2 regions of the Thalassotalea montiporae genome follow, and region 1 is predicted to be linked to the other one. Evidence: predicted binding sites of a transcription regulator. Region 1 holds the regulator's gene; the other holds the start of a gene.
What was found. Region 1 encodes LexA, which represses DNA repair genes until DNA is damaged. Its sites were predicted from a motif close to TACTGTATNNNNATACAGTA; they were not measured.
Positions count from the first base shown of each region.

Region 1 (3,179 bases):
TCCATCGAAACATTGGCGTTAAGCGAGGCAGCCTCCGCGGCTTTGGCATCAGCAATCAATTGCTTTTGCTCACTCACCCAAGTGGCATAGTCTGCCTCAGATTTAACCTCGACAACAATTGGCATGTAGCCATGATCTTTGCCGCAAAGCTCGGCACATTGGCCTCGATAGACACCAGGCTCGTCTACTCTAGTCCACGCTTCATTGATAAAACCAGGGTTGGCATCTTGCTTAACTGCGAAAGCAGGTACCCACCAAGAATGGATAACATCGTCAGAAGTAATTAAGAAGCGGACTTTTTTATTAGTGGGAATAACTAATGGTTTGTCTACTTCCAATAGGTAGTTTTCACCTTTTGTTTGACCACTGCCATCGCGATTGTCAAATTGTTCTCTTGGTGTCGAAAGCACCGAATAGAACTCAATACCTTGGTCAAAATATTTGTAATGCCACTTCCACTGAGAACCTGTAACTAAGATGGTAATGTCTGAGTTATCATTATCTTCCATCTCAATCAATGTGCTAGTGGCAGGCACTGCCATCGCGATGAGAATAACAATGGGAATGGCAGTCCAAAGTATTTCTACCTTGGTACTTTCATGGAAAGTTGCAGGCTTAACGCCTTTTGATTTGCGATGGAATACCATCGACCAAAACATTGCGCCGAACACTAAAATACCAATTACGGTGCATATCCACAGTACCAGCATATGAAGGTCATAAACCTCATTGCTGATTGCGGTAACCCCTTTGGTTAAGTTCAGCTCCATCTCCGCCCAAGCTGTGCTGGAAAACAACGTACTACTAAAAATGCTCCCCAAAAACAGCCAACCTAGGTTACGTCTTTTCACTCGACATCTCCTCTACCCTGTTGAATAACAAAGACATCAAAGCCGTCGATAGTAAAACTTTCGACGTGGGCTTACTTTGCAGATCGTGTTGTGATGTATGTTGTAATGTAGTTGTTGTGCGCACATCACTTATTCTTATGTTTTATTCGTTATTATTGTTTGCGCACTTTACAACCTAGAATTACTCAATTTTTAATCAAGATCTAGTGATTTATGATCAATTCTTATTATTTTTTCCTTATTTATCAGTAGAGTATGAGCTCTAATAAAAGAGCCCCGCGTCGATTAAATTATGTGCTATCAAGCGCTTGAGAGGGGATGCAGTCAACTAGAAAGTTTAGTAGTGATAGGTTTTTTGGACATAAAAAAGCCAACGAAATTCGCTGGCTTAATTAGAAAAATATAGGTCAGGTAACTAAACAAAAGACTATCAATCTATTCGTCTAGCTAATGATAAAAAAATAAACCTTGAAAAGAGATGCTTTATCTTACATCCAATCTGCATTTCGAATAACGCCAACAGCAATACCTTCAACGTTAAAGTGCTGACTGGTTAGATCAACTTCTATTGGTGCGAATTCTTCGTTCTCTGCATGCAGATAAACCACATTACCCTCGCGTTTAAAGCGCTTCACAGTAACATCATCTTCTACCCGCGCGACAATGACTTGGCCATTGTGAACATCAGTTGTTTGATGCACTGCCAATAAATCACCGTCCATAATACCGATGTCTTTCATACTCTCGCCGTTAACACGCAGCAAGTAATCTGCAGCCGGTTGGAATAAATTGCCATCAATTTGATAACGATCTTCTACGTGCTCTTGCGCCAATATTGGCTCACCAGCTGCAACTTGACCAATTAACGGTAAACCAGATTCTTCAACAAATGCATCGGCTAACCGGATACCACGTGAAGTACCTGGCAGCATTTCAATGTAGCCTTTCTTTGCTAGTGCTTTTAAGTGCTCTTCAGCAGCATTAGCTGATTTAAAACCGAAGAAGTCGGCAATTTCAGCTCGTGTTGGTGGCATGCCAGTATCAGCAATTTTATCTTTGATAAGCTCAAATATTTGAGATTGTCGTGCGGTTAATGGCTTCATAGCGATACAGGTCCTCTCCTGATATCCATACAGCATTACTGTAAGTATATACACACTGTATGGATATGCAAGACCAATTTAAAACGCACGATCTAGGCGAGAGAATATGCTGGCTTGCAATATTCCCAAAAGGCTAGGTTACATTCGCCAAATACCAAGGCATAGCTTCAAGAATACCTTGTTGAATACGATGGCTTGGATCGTATCCTAGTGCTGACTTTGCTTTAGAAACATCAGCTTGCGAGTGTCTAACATCACCCGCTCTAAAATCTCGATATTCAGGCTCTGTTGCAATCTGAACACTATTATCTGATAAGGCATGCTTGATAGATGCATAAAGCTCGTTGAGCGTCGTTCTATCGCCAAGTGCAACATTGTATACCGCGTTTTTCGCTTCAGCGGGCGCGGTGGCCGCTAGAATATTCATTTGTACGGTATTGTCGATATAGCAAAAGTCACGGCTGGTTTCGCCATCACCATTGATAAACACAGTGTCGCCTTTAATCATGGCAGCAGTCCATTTTGGAATTACCGCCGCATATGCGCCATCAGGATCTTGCCGGCAACCAAACACATTGAAGTAGCGTAAACCAATACAATTAAATTCATAAGCTCTAGCGTAGACATTCGCGTAAAGCTCATTAACGTATTTTGTTACCGCATAAGGGGAAAGTGGGCTGCCAATATTCTCTTCAACTTTAGGCAATGCCGGATGATCACCATAAGTAGAACTGCTGGCGGCATAAGTAAAGCTCGTAACATTTGCTTGTTTTGCTGCCTCAAGCATATTCAAGAAGCCTGTAACATTGGCTGCATTAGAGGTAATTGGATCTGCCAGTGAGCGCGGCACAGAGCCTAAAGCTGCTTGGTGTAAAACATAATCAACACCATCGCATACTTGTAAACAGGTGCTAACATCGCGAATATCGCCCTCTACAAACGTAAACGCCTGCCATTGCTCTGATGAAACGAGTTGTTTCACTTCTTCCAGGTTTTTTTGATAGCCTGTGGCGAAGTTATCAAGACCAACAACTCGTTGATCTAGTTTTAGTAAGGCTTCTAAAAGGTTAGAACCGATAAAGCCAGCAACACCTGTAATTAACCAAGTTTTAGGCTGCGCTTTCAATTCTTGGCATATTTGTTCGTACTTATTCATACACTCTGCTCTATAGACGCATATCAACTTGGTCTTTGGGAAGCACACACTTTAAGTCATACAAGACAT
Region 1 is NZ_JBQRUO010000007.1:144,554-147,732, reverse strand. Features, by position in the region: gene coxB (cytochrome c oxidase subunit II) at 1-770, opposite strand, end outside; gene lexA (transcriptional repressor LexA) at 1,340-1,954, opposite strand; gene ACSLUR_RS16980 (NAD-dependent epimerase/dehydratase family protein) at 2,088-3,110, opposite strand; gene tviB (Vi polysaccharide biosynthesis UDP-N-acetylglucosamine C-6 dehydrogenase TviB) at 3,121-3,179, opposite strand, start outside.

Region 2 (3,179 bases), on a different contig from region 1:
AGAGTAAAAGGCGGTAAGTCGAGTTTAATCGAGCGAGCAGCTGGCCCTTCACCAATCATAATATCCAATTGATAGTCTTCCATCGCTGGATACAAGACTTCTTCTACCATAGGACTTAAGCGATGAATTTCATCAATAAAGAGAACATCGTTTTCTTCTAAGTTGGTCAGCAGCGCCGCTAAGTCCCCTGCTTTTTCCAATACTGGCCCAGACGTAGTGCGAATACTTACGCCCATTTCATTAGCAACAATATTGGCAAGTGTGGTTTTACCTAGACCAGGCGGGCCAAAAATGAGTAGATGATCAAGCGGTTCATTGCGCTTTTTTGCCGCAGGGATAAAGATTTCCATTTGCGCTTTTACGTGATCTTGCCCTGTGTAATCCGCCAGCATTTTCGGGCGAATCGCGCGATCTACCCCTTCATCTTCTATCGTTGCTGCCGGCTGGATTAGTCGATCTGCTTCTATCATCTATATTCTTCTATTTCTGACTTGTTCTGTGTCTTATTTGCGTTTTAAGCGTAATTTTTTGCCAACTACAGCATGGCTTTGAGCGCATCTTTGATCAACTGCTCGCTAGATTTGTTAGCATCATACACAGCTTTAATTGCTTTATCAGCTTGTGCTTGTGTATAGCCAAGCGAAACCAGTGCGTTAATCGCATCGCCTTTGGCATCGCTAATTGTAAGTGCATTATCAGCGGCTAATTCAAATGGCGCAGTATCGGTTGCAGGCGTCGCTAAATCGGTTTGCCAATCTTTAATGCGATCGCGCATTTCAATTAATAAGCGTTCAGCGGTTTTCTTACCAATACCGGGAATTTTCACTATGGTTGTAACGTCGTCATGGGCAACACAACTCACAAACTGCTCTGCCGACATGCCAGACAAAATCGCGAGTGCTAGTTTTGGCCCGACACCACTGGCTTTAATTAACAAACGAAACAGTTTGCGATCCACTTGATTGGCAAAACCATACAGTAGCTGTGCATCTTCTCGCACAACGAAGTGGGTATAAAGCGTGGTTTCTTGGTTTAATTCAGGTAATGCATAAAGCGTGGTCATTGGCACTTGCACTTCATAACCAACGCCGTTGCAGTCAATGATAATATCAGGTGGCTGTTTGACTAATAATTTGCCACGTAATTGTCCTATCACGGCACATCCTCTTTACGGCTGCTAGCTCAACAACTTCTCGCTCAGCCAACTTCAGTGTTCTAACTTATTTAATAAAGCGAGCTTAACACTAGATATTTATACAGTAAACCGATTTAAATACCTAAGTACTTATTTACGCAGGCGACCTCGTACCGTTTTACTCGCCTGCCCCGCCATTTTTACAATCGAATCGTGGCTGTGTGCATGACAAAGCGCCACGGCAAGCGCATCGGCGGCGTCTGCTTGAGGTGTACCCGGCAGTTTAAGAATGGATTTGACCATATGTTGCACTTGGGTTTTATCCGCAGCACCTGTACCAACCACTGATTGCTTTATTTGGCGAGCGGAATACTCAGCAATCGACATACCCGCATTGGTTGCAGCGACAATGGCTGCCCCTCGTGCTTGCCCAAGTTTTAGCGCTGAATCAGGGTTAGTTGCCATAAACACCTGTTCAATGGCGAACATATCTGGCTTGAACTGGATAATCAGCTCTGATACACCCGCAAAGATGGTTTGTAAACGTGTACCTAAATCTTCCCCTGCCGCAATCGCTTTGATACAACCACTACCTAGATAGGTAAATTTTCGCCCGTGCTGCTCTATCACGCCATAACCGGTGAACCTTGAACCTGGGTCGATACCTAAAATAATTGCCAATGAGTTACCCTAATAATTCGTTAAAAAATTCCATAAAAAAACGCGCTGGCTCAATGCATTAATGCTAATTGATATCCTAGCGCGTTTTACCACTTTACAGAATTGGACTAAGGAAACAACTTAACTCGTCGCTTCCTATCACTACTATTCTTGTTCAGCTTTTTCGTCTTGCTTGGCAATCGTGGCAATGTTTAACTCTGCTAATTGCGCAGGGTTAGCTTGACCAGGTGCGTTGGTTAATGGACATGCCGCTGTTGTTGTTTTCGGGAATGCCATTACATCACGAATAGAGCTTGCACCTGTCATTAGCATCACTAAACGGTCAAGACCGAACGCTAAACCAGCATGTGGTGGCGCACCGTATTGTAGTGCTTCTAATAAGAAGCCAAACTTCTCTTGTGCTTCTTCATCGCTGATACCTAGAATTCTGAATACCGCTGCTTGCATTGCTTGGTCGTGGATACGCACTGAACCACCACCTAACTCACAACCGTTAAGTACCATATCGTAAGCGTTTGAAAGCGCGCCAATTGGGTTTGCTTCAAGCGCTTCTGGTGTCATATTGCTTGGTGCAGTAAATGGGTGGTGAAGTGCATGTAAGTGACCGTCAACTTCTTCAAACATTGGGAAGTCTACAACCCATAGTGGTTTCCACTCATCTGTGGTTAAGCCTAAGTCTTCACCAAGTTTTAAACGCAATGCGCCTAAAGATTCAGTAACTACGTTGTAGCTGTCTGAACCGAAGAAAATAATGTCGCCAGTTTCTGCGCCTGTACGTTCAAGTAGCGCGTTCACTGCTGTTTCATCTAAGAATTTAAGAATTGGCGATTGGATACCTTCCATGCCAGCGGCTTTGTCGTTCACTTTCAGCCACGGCATACCTTTAGCGCCGTAAATGCCAACAAACTTCGTTAAATCGTCAATGTTTTTACGTGAGAACTGGGCTGCACCTTGTGGCACGCGAATAACCGCAACGCGGCCTTTTTCATCATTCGCTGGACCTGAGAATACTTTGAATTCAACGTCTTTTAGAATGTCTGCCACGTCAACAATTTCAAGCGGGTTACGCAAGTCTGGCTTGTCTGAGCCAAAACGAGTCATCGCTTCTGAGTATGGCATACGTGGGAAATCACCTAGGTCAACATCAAGTAATTTAAGGAATAAATCACGGATCATTTTTTCCGTCACTTCCATTACTTGATCAGCCGTCATAAATGACGTTTCAATATCAATTTGCGTGAATTCTGGTTGGCGATCAGCACGTAAGTCTTCATCGCGGAAACACTTAACGATTTGGTAGTAACGCTCCATGCCCGACATCATCAGCAATTGCTTAAATAACTGCGGCGATTGTGGCAATGCG
Region 2 is NZ_JBQRUO010000005.1:107,877-111,055, forward strand. Features, by position in the region: gene ruvB (Holliday junction branch migration DNA helicase RuvB) at 1-470, opposite strand, end outside; gene ruvA (Holliday junction branch migration protein RuvA) at 536-1,156, opposite strand; gene ruvC (crossover junction endodeoxyribonuclease RuvC) at 1,286-1,816, opposite strand; gene aspS (aspartate--tRNA ligase) at 1,961-3,179, opposite strand, start outside.
Region 2: ruvA (Holliday junction branch migration protein RuvA) is a predicted target of LexA. The motif match lies at 1,243-1,262, and genes of this name have one in related genera.